2 regions of the Azospirillum sp. UENF 211521 genome follow, and region 2 is predicted to be linked to the other one. Evidence: riboswitches for the same ligand, from Rfam matches in the RefSeq annotation. Region 2 holds a riboswitch; the other holds the start of a gene.
The links. Region 2 has a riboswitch for cobalamin ahead of cobW (cobalamin biosynthesis protein CobW). Riboswitches for the same ligand answer to the same signal wherever they lie in the genome.
Positions count from the first base shown of each region.

Region 1: linked by a shared signal. The riboswitch ahead of ACWPN5_RS24445 (TonB-dependent receptor plug domain-containing protein) and the one ahead of cobW (cobalamin biosynthesis protein CobW) in region 2 are both predicted to bind cobalamin.

Region 1 is NZ_JBSNCF010000002.1:1,694,626-1,701,721, forward strand. It holds gene ACWPN5_RS24435 (FecCD family ABC transporter permease) at 1-321, opposite strand, end outside; gene ACWPN5_RS24440 (ABC transporter substrate-binding protein) at 318-1,166, opposite strand; gene ACWPN5_RS24445 (TonB-dependent receptor plug domain-containing protein) at 1,163-3,091, opposite strand; cobalamin riboswitch at 3,208-3,426, opposite strand; gene ACWPN5_RS24450 (hypothetical protein) at 3,471-3,926, opposite strand; gene ACWPN5_RS24455 (TerC family protein) at 4,607-5,647, shown strand; gene ACWPN5_RS24460 (hypothetical protein) at 5,844-6,638, shown strand; gene ACWPN5_RS24465 (hypothetical protein) at 6,670-7,096, opposite strand, start outside.
Region 2 is NZ_JBSNCF010000002.1:192,629-199,724, forward strand. It holds gene cobG (precorrin-3B synthase) at 1-271, opposite strand, end outside; gene cobN (cobaltochelatase subunit CobN) at 268-3,654, opposite strand; gene cobW (cobalamin biosynthesis protein CobW) at 3,811-4,878, opposite strand; cobalamin riboswitch at 4,918-5,133, opposite strand; gene ACWPN5_RS17665 (ABC transporter ATP-binding protein) at 5,424-6,188, shown strand; gene ACWPN5_RS17670 (ABC transporter ATP-binding protein) at 6,181-6,903, shown strand; gene ACWPN5_RS17675 (ABC transporter substrate-binding protein) at 6,961-7,096, shown strand, end outside.

The DNA.
Region 1 (7,096 bases), 1.5 Mb from region 2:
CAGCGCCGCGGCGCTCGACACGCCGACCAGCCCCGGTTCGGCCAGCGGGTTGCGCAGCCAGCCCTGCATCGCCGCCCCGGTCAGCCCCAGGCTGAAGCCGACCAGCAGGCCGAGCAGGGCGCGCGGCAGGCGCAGCTCGGCCAGCACCAGCGCACCCAGGGTGGGGCGCCCGGCGAGCCAGTCGGACAGGGCGGCGCCCAGGTCGAACGGCACATAGCCGACCGCCGCCGACACCGCGCAAAGCGCCAGCGCCAGACCCGTCAGCCCGGCGACCAGGGCGGGGTAGGGGATGCGGGACTCCCACGTTGCGGCAGCCGTCATGGCCGGGCCTCCCGCGCGGCAGCCAGCCGTTCCGCGGCCTCGGCGATCTGCGGGCCGGGGCAGGTCCACAGGCGGGAGGGCAGCGACAGGGTGCGGACCTGACGCTTCATGGCTCTCAGGGCCGGATGCAGCAGCAGGGCGCCGGCCAGCGACGGCGGCGCGTCGGGTGCGGCGTCGACAATCAACACGTCCGCGCCACCCAGGATGATGGCCTCCAGCGGCAGGGCGCCCTGGCTGCCCAGCGGCAGGCGGTCGGCCATGTTCTCCAGTCCAGCGCGGGTCAGGAGTTCATCGACCAGCGACCCGGACCCGGCGACGAAGCCGTTGGGGCGCAGCACCACCGCGGTCGGGCGCGGTCCCGGCGCCGCGGCGGGCAGGGCGTCGAGGCGGGAGAGCAGGTCGGCGACCAGGGCCTCCCCGCGGTCCGGCTCGCCGACGGCGCGGGCGAGGCCGCGGATCTGCTCCGCCACCCCCGCCACGCTCTGCGGGACGTCCAGCTCCAGCAGAGGTGCCTTCAGCCGCGTCAGCAGCCCGACCGCGACCCGCGTGGTGTAGCGCCCGGCGACGATCAGGTCGGGGTTGAGCGGCAGGATCTCCTCCGCCGTCCCGTGGTTGACCGGCACCCGCGCTGCCAGCGCCGCGACGGTGGAGGCGCGGGGATCGCGCGCCAGCCACGTCACCGCGGCGAGGCGCTCCGGCCCGACCAGCCGCAACAGCAGCTCGTCGGCGCAGAGATTCAGGGAGACGATGCGCTGTGGTTTTGCGCGCGGCGCCTCCCAGGCCGCCGCCGGCCCTCCCGCGATCAGCAGGAGAGCGGCGGCCAGCCCGAGACGGGTGGGCCTCACAGCGACAGCCGCAGCCCGAGATACCCGGCCCTGCCGGATGCGCCGTAGGTCCAGACCTCCTGATACCGGCGGTCGAACAGGTTCTCCACGCGCCCGAAGAGTTCGACCCCCTCGGACAGCGCATAGGAGCCGGCCATGTTGACCAGCGTGTAGGGGGCGAGGTTCACGACCTGCCGGTTGTAGAAGGGATCGTAGGCCCAGTCGCTGGACCGCCCATTGTAGACCACGCCGAGGTTGGCGTTCGCCCGGTCCTCCAGGAAGCGGTGATTGACGGTCAGGCTGGCGAGCTGCTTGGGCCGGCGCACCAGCTCCGCCCCCGTGGAATCCTCGCCGTCGGTCCAGGTGTAGGAGCCGCGGACGGTCAGCCGGTCGATGGGCTCCACCGACAGGCCAAGCTCGAAGCCGCGGATGTGGGACTCGCCCGGCATGTTGACGGAGGTCCGCCCGGTGCCGGTGATGAGGTCGCGGATGCGCTGGTCGAACCATGTGCCGTCCACCGACGCCCGCGTGCCCCACAGCGCCTGATCGAAGCCGGCGTCCCAGCCGCGCGCCCGTTCCGGCTTCAGGTTCGGGTTGCCGGCGTAGGTGGCGGTGTAGCCGTACAGCTCGAACAGGGTGGGATTCTTGACGCCGGTGCCGTAGGAGGCGCGCAGCTTCGTCCCGCTCTCTTCGATCAGATAGGCCGTCGTGGTGCGCCATGTGGTGGCGTCGCGGAACAGGTCGTTCTCGTCGTGGCGGACGCTGCCGGTCAGGGTCAGCCGGTCGAACAGGCCCAGCTTGTACTGACCCACCAGCCCGGTGGAGCCGATGGAGCGGTCGAAGCTGGAGAAGGCGCTGCGGCTGATCGCCTTGTCCTCCTCACGCTCCACGGCGGCGGTCAGCACATGGTCGGCGGGGCCGCTGCTCAGAGCCAGGTTGGTCTGGTAGTCGGCCTTGGTCTTGCGCCCGTCGTAGCGGCTGGTCACCGTCTTGGCGGCGTCGCGGTAGTCGCGTTGCTGGCGGCCATGGGTCAGGCCGACGATGTGCTCCCACTTGCCGTCGAGAAGGGCGATCTTGCCCTGGAGGCGCCCGAAATACTGCTCTCCGGCGGTGCTGGTCCCGTCATCGACGGCGCCGCGCCCGCCGACGAAGCCGTCGGTGTCGGTGCGGAAGCGGGTGTAGCGCCCGGTGATCGCGATCTCGCTGCGCTCGGTCGGGCGGACGGCGGCGTTTCCGGTCAGCGTGCCGTTGCGGTAGCCGTCCTTCTCCGGGTTGCCGAGCCGCTTGTCGGCAACCGACACGCCGTCGCTGGTGACGCCCTGGCCGCTGAGGAACAGGTCGTAGCGGTCGTTCCCCGTGCCGAAGGAGGCCCGCCCGGCGGCGGTGCCGAAGGACCCGCCTTCGACGGCGGCGCGGAACCGGGGGGCGCCGGAGCCGCGGCGGGTCACGATGTTGACGACGCCGCCGACCGCGTCGGAGCCGTAAAGCGCGCTCTGCGGGCCGCGCAGCACCTCGACGCGCTCCACGTCGCCGGCCAGCAGATTGGCGAAATCGTATTCGGAGCCGGACGCCGGGTCGTTCACCTCGATCCCGTCGATCAGGACGAGCGTCTGGTTGCCCTCCGACCCGCGGATGCGGAGCTGGGTCAGGGTGCCCATCGGGCCGGTGCGGTTGACCGCGACGCCGGGCACCGCGCGCAGCGCGTCGGACAGCACCTGGGTCTGGCGCTGCTCCAACTCCTCGCGGGTGATGACGGTCAGGGCGCTGCCGGTTTCCTCGGCGGCGGTGGGGACGCGGTTGGCGGTCACCGAGACCGGCGGAAGCGTCGTGATGGTGATGGAATCGGCGAAGGCCGACGTGGGGTAGGCCGACACGGGAAGGGCAAGGCTTCCCAGAAGGGCGGCGAAGGACGCCGTCCGGTGAAGGCGGGGAACGCGGACACTCATTGAGACCTCGGGCGGGACGCCGGTGGCACGTCACCGCGAACGAAGTCCCACCGGACGCTCCGCGAACGGAGTTCCGGTTCGACGACCTTCGGTGCACCCCGCCCGAACGTGTTCGCGTGTGACCACGACTGACGGCAGGTCTCCTGGCTCGCGGGTTATCGTCGGCCCATCGCCTTCCCAGGATCGCGATCCCAGTGGCATTCCGATGGACGACTCGCCGCTTACAGTTGCGGGGGCAGCCTCGGCGTTGGACCCTTGCACGGCGTTTCGCCGCGGGGTCCGCACCGTGTTCCCATTTTCAGCCCTTTCGGGCAACCGTCGGGTGCGAAGCTACGCGGGCGGAACGGCTCCGGTCAAGCCGCATTCCGCCCGACCGCTGTCAGAGCCTGGTTCTCGGCCCGACGGCGGACCCATCCGGCATGGGCGGCACCATTTCCTTGCAATTGACGACGCAATAGGTTTGCGCCTCGATCCGGCCGCCGCAGGATTTGTAACAATCGTCGTAGTCGGCGGAGCAGGTGAGCTCGCTGTAGCAGCTGGGGCTCCGGTCGAAGTCGCTGAACGTCCTGATCTTCTTCTTGTCCGCATCCTTGGGCAGAGACCGGAGATAGGACTGATACTCGCCCTGGGCGCGGGTCGTCGCCTCGGCCCGGCAGGTCTGAACGGCCAACTCCTTTGCGGATTGGCAGATCGTCTGTGCCTGCTTGCACTGGGCGACACAGAGCTTTCCCGCCTCGCTGACCGGTGGAAAATAGCTTGCGACCGTCTCGAAACGCGGGCCGCAACCGGCCAATCCGGCCGCCAGCAGGCAGCCGAGCAAAATGGAGCGCCGCATCGTTGTGGGTGTCCTGCCGTGAATTACCGTCAATCGCTACAAACAACCCACCGGTGCGGAATCATCCATGGGCGATGTGGAATTCGCAAAGCCGGCTTCCGGTGGGAAAACCGACAACCCATGGGCGATCAAGTGGATGGTGTCGTTGCTTGTGGCCATCGCACCGATCGCGGTCCGCAAACGCCGTTCCCCCCTCTTGTCGCCGGGAAGGGGCCTGACTACATGACGGGTGAGGTCCGGGCCCCTCTGGCAGCGTCGCCCGGCGCTGTGATGTCGGACTTCCCATTGAGCCGTCGCCTTGGCGCGGCCTTGCGGAAGCTGGCCCTGTTCTTCCCCCTGGGTCCCGCTCCACCACAAGGTCCACCGCCGGACGACGGTCCCCGACGGGCCTTTGGGAGACATCGGCATGGACCGCAGCGAACCAACATCCTGACCAACCGCCACGCCTCCACGGCAAACGATGGAGGCGGGTGTCCTGACGCGCCTCGGCCGAGCCGTTGCGCGCGCTTTTCCGTCGGCCGCAGACCTTGCGGCCGCGATTCCAGTCCGGGCCCCTCTGGCCGATGCGTCCCGCCGTGGCGCACCGGTGATGTCGGACTGCTCATGTGACGATCGACGTCTCCGCTTGCGGGAGCGGAGTGCATGAAGCAAGGGACAGTTCCATGGACCAGATTGTCTTAATGTGGGCCGGCTTCGCCGTCTTCGTTGGCGTGCTTTTGGCCTTTGATCTTGGTGTATTTTCCAAGAAATCCCATGTGATCTCCGGCCGCGAGGCGTTGATGCGCTGCGCGGCCTATTCCACGCTGGCGATGATTTTCGCGGCTGGCGTCTTTCATTTCCAAGGGTCGCAGAAGGGGCTGGAGTTCCTGACCGGCTACCTGATCGAATACAGCCTGAGCGTCGACAACATCTTCGTGATCGCGCTGATCTTCACCCATTTCGCGGTGCCGCCGCAGTACCAGCACCGGGTGCTGTTCTGGGGCATCCTGGGCGCGCTGGTGATGCGCGGCGTGCTGATCGTCGCGGGCACGGCGCTGATCCAGGAATTCCACTGGATCATCTACATCTTCGGCGCCTTCCTGATCTTCAGCGGCATCAAGATGCTGATGTCGGTGGACGACGAGCCGGACATGGAGAACAACCGGATCGTCAAGTTCATGCGCTCCCGCTTCCGCATGACCGACGGGTACGAGGGGCAGAAGTTCTTCGTGATGCGCGACGGCGTGCGGATGATGACGCCGCTGTTCCTCGTGCTGATCCTGATCGAGTTCACCGATCTGGTCTTCGCCGTGGACTCCATTCCGGCGGTCTTCTCGGTGACCACCGACCCGTTCATCGTCTGGACCTCCAACGTTTTCGCCATCCTCGGCCTGCGCGCCCTCTACTTCGCGCTGGCCTCGGTCATCCACCGCTTCCATTACCTGAAATACGGCCTGTCGCTGGTTCTGGTGGTGGTCGGCGCCAAGATGCTGATGATCGACATCTACAAGATGCCGACGGCGGTGGCGCTGGGCATCACGGCCTTCCTGGTCGGCGGCTCCATCGTCTTCTCAATGCTGAAGACCCGCGCCGATGCGGCGACGGATGGGGCGCCGGACGGTGCGGACGGCGAGGCCCGCCGCTGGTGGGTGCCCGGCAGCCCGGCGAAGGGGGCCGGTGGTTCCACGCCGGCCTCCTCCGGCGAGGCGGCCGCGGTGTCCTCGGACGGCAAGGGCCAGTGAGCGGCTTGCTCGGAAGCTGAGGGACAAGACGGCGCGTCCGGTCCGGTGGATCGGGCGCGCCGCGCGGTGCCGGACAGGGGCATTCGCAAAAGTAGTAATACTCGTTTCGCGGAGACGATGATGTGGATGTGCGGGGCGGATCGCGCCCCGCTTGGCGGCAGACGCCAATCCTTTCCAACCCAAGGAAGAGACATCCATGTTTATCGGCACGCAATTGACCGGCACCCAGTTGATCGGCACGCAGCGGACCTCCATCGCCCTGTCGGCTCTCCCCATCCCGTCGGGGCCCCTGTCCGGCCTGCTCCAGGCCGCCCGCGACGAGCTCGTCGGTCTGGCGGCCGGCCGCGGGGTCGCGCTTTCCGTCGTGTTCGACATGCCGGCGCTGGTGCGCGTCAACGAGGCCGCGGTGGCCGCGGGCTCCTGGGAGCCGATGCTTCCCGCGGCCCATCCGGCCTGCCGCTCCCTGACTCCGGCCAACGCCTTCTGGATCGGCGGGACGGCCGCCTCCGGCGACGTGGTCACCGCCCAGGCCGGGCTGCTCTACGATTGCAGCGCGCAATCCATCGGTGACCGCTTCAACGCCATGACGGTGTTCTACGACGACCCGGCCACCCAGGCGCCGGCCGGCGAATGGTGCACCTGCACCTCCGACACCGCCAACAGCACGCGCGGTCAGGTGGTGTGGACGAACGCGGGGTGGACGCGGCCCGACTTCCAGGGCCGCGGCCTGTTCCCGATTTGCCAGCGGGTGAACAAGCTGGCGGCATGGCTGCTGTGGTCGCCGACCTGGTTCATCTCGGTCGTCGACCCGGACATCGTCCCGGTGTGGGCGGAGCGCAAGATGGGGCCGCGCCACATCGACCAGGAGCCGGCCATCACTTACAACCAGATCGGCCTGAAGACGCTGCCGATGCATCTCGTGCGCTTCAGCCGCGCGCAGTTCCTCGGCGATCTGGCGCAGATCGCCGCGGACCTCGCCCAGGCGGCGTAATCGGACGGCGTGATGGGGCGGTCGATCCGCGTCAGGAATCGATCAGCGCCAGCAGGGCCTGCCGGCGCTGGCCCAGCGACCAGCCGAAGAGGAGGTGCCGGTAATTGACCGGCGGGCGGGGAAGCCCGGTGATCACCAGATGGTTGTACACCGGCTCCCCGCCTTCCACCGCTTCCCGGTATTGCGCATCGATGGCCCGGGCGTAGGCGCTGTGCACGTCCTCGAGATGGGGCTTGCCGATGTTCTGGTCGGCCCAGCGGTCGCCGAAGACCCGGCGGGTCGGATTTCCGATGTAGCGGAAGCACAGCGGTCCGCCGTCCTGCGCCGTCAGGATGACGCAACGGGACAGCAGGCCCGTGCCTTTCAGGTCGTCGTGCAGCCCCGGCCCGAAGGTGGGATGCCGCTTCCACAGGGCGATCATCTCCAGATGCCAGTCCAGCGCCGTGCGCAGGGGCTGG
Region 2 (7,096 bases):
GAAGTTCGGCGACCAGCGCCGCCATGTCCGCCGCGGCGACGCCGCGCAGTTGCAGGTTGCCGCGGTGGCTGAGATCGACCAGACCGTTGCCGTAACGCCGCCCCAGCTCCGCGATCCGCGTCGCCGAGGCGGCGGGAAGCACCCCCGCCGGAACGCGCACGCGGACCAGCAGACCGTCGCCGACCTCCATCGGGGCCAACACGCCGGGGCACATGCCGCGCCGGCGCGGCGGGTTAGGGCGCGGATTGCGGCGTTGGGTGATCGCGCTCATGCGGACATCTCCTTGCGGCGGCGCAGATCGTCGCCCGTCGAATTGCGGCGTGGGTGCCAGAGACCGCGCTCCAAAGCCTCGGTCAACCGGTCCAGGATATGCCGGGCGGCGGCCGGATTGGACTGCGCCAGGAAGTCCCACACCCGTTGGTCGTCCACATAGGCGTCGTACAACTGGTCGAAATGATGGGGCCGCACCGCCGTGGTGGTCGCGGCGAAGGCGAACAGCGTGTCCACGCTCGCCGCCAGCTCCCCGGCGCCGCGGTAGCCGTGGCGCATCATGCCGTCGATCCAGCGCGGGTTGGCCGCCCGGCCGCGCAGCACGCGGGCGATCTCCTCGCCCAGCGTGCGGACGGTCACGCTTTCCGGCTCCGAACTGTCGAGGTGATAGAGCGCCGGGTCGTTGTCGACCAAGGCGGCGGCGGCGGAGAAGCCGCCCTCATACTGCATGAACCCGTCGGTGGAGAGGACGTCGTGCTCCCGCTGGTCCTGGTGGTGGACGAGCGCGTCGGCCCCGCCGATGCGGCGGCGGAACAGGCTGGGCAGCGGAACGCCCTCCAGCCCCTTGCCGTAGGCGTGGCAGCTTCCCTCCAGATAGGCGGCGCCGAAGTCGGCCCGCGCGCTCCAGTCGCCGCGGGCGATCAGGCCGGGCAGCGCCGTCCCATAGGCGCCGGGGGCCGCGCCGAAGACCCGCGCGCTGGCCCAGCGTTCGGCCTTCGCCGCCGGGGTGCCGCCGGCTTCCAGCTCGGCGCGGTCGGTGCGCAACGCGACGGCGACGGGATTCACGTCCTCCGGTTCGTCTTCCGCCATCACGGCGCGGACGGCCTGGTCGAACAGGGCGATCTGCTGCGGGAAGACGTCGCGGAACAGGCCGGAGATGCGCAGCGTCACGTCCACCCGCGGGCGGCCGAGGACGGAGGCCGGCATCACCTCGAAGCCGGTGACCCGGCCGGACCCGTTCTCCCACAGCGGGCGCACGCCGAGCAGCGCCATGGCCTGGGCCAGCTCGTCGCCGCCGGTGCGCATGGCCGGGGTGCCCCAGCAATCGACCACCAGCCGCTTCGGCCAGTCGCCGTGGTCCTGCAGGTAGCGGGTGATCAGCGCGTCCGCCGCCTGCCAGCCCAGCGTCCAGGCGGTCGGTGTCGGCACGCCGCGCGGATCGAGCGCGTAGAGGTTCCGCCCGGTGGGCAGCGTGTCCGCCCGCCCCCGCGCCGGAGAACCGCCGGGACCGGGCTTGACGAAGCGCCCGTCGAGCCCGGCCAGCAGGGCGGCCATCTCCGCCTCGCCGCAGGCGTCCAGCGCCGGGGCGACGTCCTCGGCCTTGCCGAAGCGGGCGACAGCGGCGAGCAGACGGGCGCGGCGCTCCGGCTCCGGCGTGGTGCCGAAGACGTGCAGCCCGTCGCGGATCTGCATCTCCTTGATGTCGCAGAGATGGGCGTCGAGGCGGCTGAGGATGGCGTCGGGGTCGTCGTCGGGCCGCAGGTTGCAGTCGGCGGCGACGCCGGAGGTCCAGGCGAGGTCCAGGATGGTCTGGCGCAGCGTGCCCAGGCGCCGCGGGTCCAGCCCGGTCGCCATGGAATATTCGTCGATGGCCGTTTCAAGCGCGGCGAGGTCGCCGTGCAGCCCGGCCTCGACCGGCGGCGGTGTCAGGTGGCCGATCAGCACGGCGCCCAGCCGGCGGCGCGCCTGCACGCCCTCGCCGGGGTTGTTGACGATGAAGGGGTAGAGGCAGGGCAGAGGACCGGCGACGATCTCCGGCCAGCAGTCGGCCGACAGGGCGACGGCCTTGCCTGGCAGCCATTCCAGCGTCCCGTGCGCCCCCACCTGCACCAGCGCGTGGATGCCCAGCACATGGCGGAGCCAGAGGTGGAAGGCGAAGTAGCCGTGGCTGGGCGGCGTCTCCGGGTCGTGGTGCTGGGTGGTGGTCAGCGGGCCGTGGCCGCGGCTCGGCTGCACGGCGACGGTTGCGTTGCCGCAGGCCAGCACCGTGAAGCGGAAGGCGGTGCCATCGGCGAGCGGGTCGGCCTCCTCGTCGCCCCAGCATGCCGCGATGCGGGCGCGGGCCTCGGCGGGGGCGAGGCGGCGGTAGTCCTCCAGGCTCAGCAGGGCGGTGGCGCCGCCGGTCAGCGCCTCCATCAGGGCGGCGGGGCCGTCGGGAAGCCCGTCCAGCGCGTAGCCCTCGGCGCGCAGCCGCTCCAGGATGCCGACGACGCTCGCCGGGGTGTCGAGGCCGACCGAATGGCCGATGCCGCCGCCCGGTCCCGGATAGTCGGACAGAACCAGCGCCAGCTTGCGCTCGACCCGCGGCGTGACGCCCAGCCGCACCCAGGCGGCGGCCAGATCGGCGGCGAAGGCCACCCGGTCGGGCACCGGGCGGATCAGCGTCGGGGCGAATTCCAGGTCGGGGTCCGGCGCCCCTTCGGCCTTGAAGGCGATGGAGCGGGTCAGGATGCGCCCGTCCATCTCCGGCAGCACGACGTTCATGGCGAGGTCGGACGGCCCCATGCCGCGGGCGGAGCCGCGCCAGCCCTCCTCGGGCGTGGTGGACAGCACGGCTTGCAACACCGGCGTGCCGTTGGCCTCCAGCGGCGACCCGTCCTCGCGCGCCGCCGAGAAGCCGGTCAGGTTCATCACGACGGCGGCATCGCGGGCGGTCAGGGTGGCGCGCATCCAGGCGGCGCAGTCCGGCTCCTTCAGGCTCGCCACGAACAGCGGCAGCGGGGCGAGGCCGCGCGCGGCCAGCGCGTCGCACAGGGCGTGCACCGGCTCCAGATCGCCGGCCAGCAGGTGCGAGCGGTAGAAGACGACCGGCGCGCAGGGTCCGGCAATCGGACCGGACCAGCTCTCATAGACGCCGAAGCGCGGCACGGGCGCCGGCTCGCGCCAGGGGCGCTCCTGCCCGGCCAGGGTGGCGGCGTAGGCCAGCAGGCTGGCCATGTTGTCCGGCCCGCCCTCGGTGAACCCGCGCCACAGCCGTTGCGCGGCCTCGGCCGGGATGGTGCCGTAGCCTTCCAGGGCGGGGTTCGGCTGGGCGCAGCCGGGCAGCACGGCCAGCGCCACCCCGGACTCCCGGCAGGCGGCGGCGACATGGTCCAGCCCGTAGCGCCAATAGCCCGCCCCGCCGAGCAGCCGCAGAATGACCAGCTTCGCCTTGCGGATCACGGACTCGACGTAGAGGTCCACCGACAGCGGGTGCCCCAGCCGCGCCAGATTCGCCAGCCGCAGGGTCGGCAACTCGTCACGGTGGCGCCTCCAGCAGGCGGCGAGCGCCGTCAGGTCGCTGTCGGAGAAGGACAGGACGACGAGGTCCGCCGGGCTCTGGCCCAGATCCACGGCCTGGGGGCCGGCGTCGAGGTCTTCCTGGCGGGCGGCGAGTAGGTGCATGGTGACGGTGCTTTACGAAAATCCCCTCTCCCCTCTGGGGAGAGGGTTAGGGTGAGGGGGTCGTGCGTGGCGGAACGCCCGGCGTAAGCGCAACCCCCTCACCGGCCCTGCGGGCCACCCTCTCCCCAAAGGGGAGAGGGTTGTGAAGGCTAAAAATCACCCCAGCGCCGTGGTCACGGCGTCGCGGTCCAGGCCCGTTTCGCCGATCACCACCAAGCGGCTGCGGCGCGGCTCGTCGGGCTTCCAGAAGCGGTCGAAATGGGTCTGGATGCGCGTTCCCACGCCTTGCACCAACAGGCGCATCGGCTTGCCCGGCACGTCGATGAAGCCCTTCAGGCGCAGCACGCCATGGGCGGCGGCGACCCGCTCCAGAGTCTTCGCCAGCGCCGCCGGGTCGGGCTGCGGGCCGAGCTCCACGACGAAGCTGGTGAAGTCGTCGTGGTCGTGGCCCTCCTCCTCGTCATGGTGGCTGGGGCGGTTGGCGAGGTCGTCCTCGGCCCCGGCGCCCACGCCGAGAAGCACCACCGGATCAACCTTGCCGTTGCTGGCGCGCAGGATCTTGGCTTCGCGCCCGGTCCCGCCCTCCGCCATGGCGGCGCGGATCAGATCCTCGACCTTCGCCAGATCGGCGGCGTCCACCAGATCGGTCTTGTTCACCACGATCAGGTCGGCGCAGAGGAGCTGGTCCTCGAACACCTCCTCCACCGGGGTCTCATGGTCGAGCTGCCCGGCCTCGGCGGCCTGGGCGGCCAGCGCCGCCGGATCGGGGGCGAAGCGGCCCTCCGCGGCGGCGGCGGCGTCGACCACCGCGACCACCCCGTCCACCGTCACCCGTGTCTTGATCGCCGGCCAGTGGAAGGCCTGGACGAGCGGCTTCGGCAGGGCGAGGCCGCTCGTCTCGATGATGATGTGCTCCGGCGGCTGCGGGCGGGACAGCAGCTTCTCGATGGCCGGGACGAAATCGTCGGCGACGGTGCAGCACAGGCAGCCGTTCGCCAGCTCGATCACGTCGTCCTCGGTGCAGGTCGGGTCGCCGCAGGCGCGCAGGATCTCGCCGTCGATGCCGACGTCGCCGAACTCGTTGATGATCAGCGCCAGACGGCGCCCGCCGGCCTGCTCCAGCAGGCTGCGGATCAGCGTCGTCTTGCCGGCTCCGAGAAAGCCGGTGATGACGGTGGCCGGGGTCTTCCCGGCGGACGGACGGAGGGCGGCGCGATTCGTCATGATCTGGTTTCCCTGTCTCCGCCACACCCGGCGGATTGGATGAATGTCGGTCCGGCGGCAGGTTTCCTGGCTCGCGGGTCGTCGCCGCGCCTCCCGCCTTCCCGGCCTGACGGCCCGTGGCATTTCCGGAGGCGGACTCGCCGCATACAGTTGCGGGGGCAGCCGCGGCCTTGGACTCCATCGGGGTCCGCACCGCATTCCCTATTATCCCCGCGCCTTCACGGCGGACGGGGCACCGTCGGAGGCGCAGAATTGCAGGCGGACCCTCGATTTGCAAGCGGCCATTTGGCGCCTGGAAACCGTGTCGCCGTCCCCGGAACGCTCCGCCGGTCCCGCCGTTGGTGTGTCGGAAGATCGGTACAGTCTGTCTGGAAAGCTGACACTCCGGACGGTGTGCGACACCCACGGTCTCAGAGGGGGAAATAAGTAATTTCAAAGACTTGTTCGAATGCTGCGCGGTTGGCATGTTCTGTGCTTATATCAGCCTAACCAAAAACGCGGACCGGCAGACGACGCGGACGAACAGGGAGGGAAAAGCGGCACCCATGGCCGACGACATCATTCTGGAAGCGCGCGGACTCTCGAAGGAGTTCAAGGGCTTCATCGCGGTGAAGGAGGTGAACCTCCGGGTTCGCCGCGGCACCATCCACGCGCTGATCGGCCCGAACGGCGCCGGCAAGAGCACGGTCTTCAACCTGCTGACCAAGTTCCTGACGCCGACGCGCGGCCAGATCCTCTACAAGGGACGCGACATCACCGCCATGAAGCCCGCCGACGTGGCGCTGCTCGGCATGGTCCGCTCCTTCCAGATCTCCGCGGTCTTCCCGCATCTCAGCGTGCTGGAGAATGTCCGCGTCGCGCTGCAGCGCCCGCGCGGCACCAGCTTCCATTTCTGGAAGCCGGAGGCCAGCCTGCACGACCTGCACGACCGCGCCGAGGAGCTGATCGAGGCGGTGAACCTGACCCCCTGGGCCGGCCACACCGCCGCCGAGCTGCCCTACGGCCGCAAGCGCGCGCTGGAGATCGCCACCACGCTGGCGCTCGACCCGGAGGTGATGCTGCTCGACGAGCCGCTGGCCGGCATGGGCCACGAGGACATCGAGGGCACCGCCGCGCTGATCAAGCGCGTCTCCGCCGACCGCACCATCCTGATGGTGGAGCACAACCTGTCGGTCGTCGCCCACCTGTCGGACACCATCACCGTGCTCCGCCGCGGCGAGATCCTGGCCGAGGGCGCATACGACGTCGTATCGCGCAACCCGCAGGTCATGGAAGCCTACATGGGCACGGGTGAGGTGGGCCATGCCTGACGGTGCGACCGTGAAGACCGCGATGCTGGAAATCCGCGACCTCCAGGCCTTCTACGGCGAGAGCCACGTGCTGCACGGCGTCAACATCGACGTGCGCCAGGGCGAGGTGGTGACCCTGCTGGGCCGCAACGGCGCCGGCAAGACGACGACCATGCGCTCGATCATGGGCATCGTCGGCAAGCGCAACGGCTCGATCCGCTTCCAGGGCAAGGAACTGATCGGCATGGCGCAGCACAAGATCCCCCGCCTCGGCATCGGCTACGTGCCGGAGGAGCGCGGCATCTTCGCCTCGCTCAGCGTGGACGAGAACCTGATGCTGCCGCCGGTGGTGAAGTCGGGCGGCATGACGGTGCCGCAGATTTACGAGCTGTTCCCGAACCTCCAGGGCCGCGGCACCACCCAGGGCACGCGTCTGTCCGGCGGCGAGCAGCAGATGCTGGCCATCGCGCGCATCTTGCGCACCGGCGCCGACCTGATCCTGCTCGACGAGCCGACCGAGGGGCTGGCCCCCGTCATCATCGAGCAGATCGGCGTGGCGGTGCGCAAGCTGAAGCAGCGCGGCTTCACCATCGTGCTGGTGGAGCAGAACTTCCGCTTCGCCGCGACCATCGCCGACCGCCATTACGTGATGGAGGAAGGCCATGTCGTGGACATGATCCCCAACGACCAGCTCGCCCAGAACATGGACAAGCTGCACACCTATCTGGGTGTCTGACCAATCACCCCCTCTGCTGAACACACGCAAAACAAAGCCAATCGAAGGGAGTTCGAAATGCTCAAGACGTTGCTGTGCGGGACCGCACTGCTGGCGCTGACCGCCGGGGCCGCGCACGCCCAGGTCTCCAACAACGTGATCAAGATCGGCGTGATGAACGACCGGTCCGGCATCTACGCCGACCTCGCCGGCG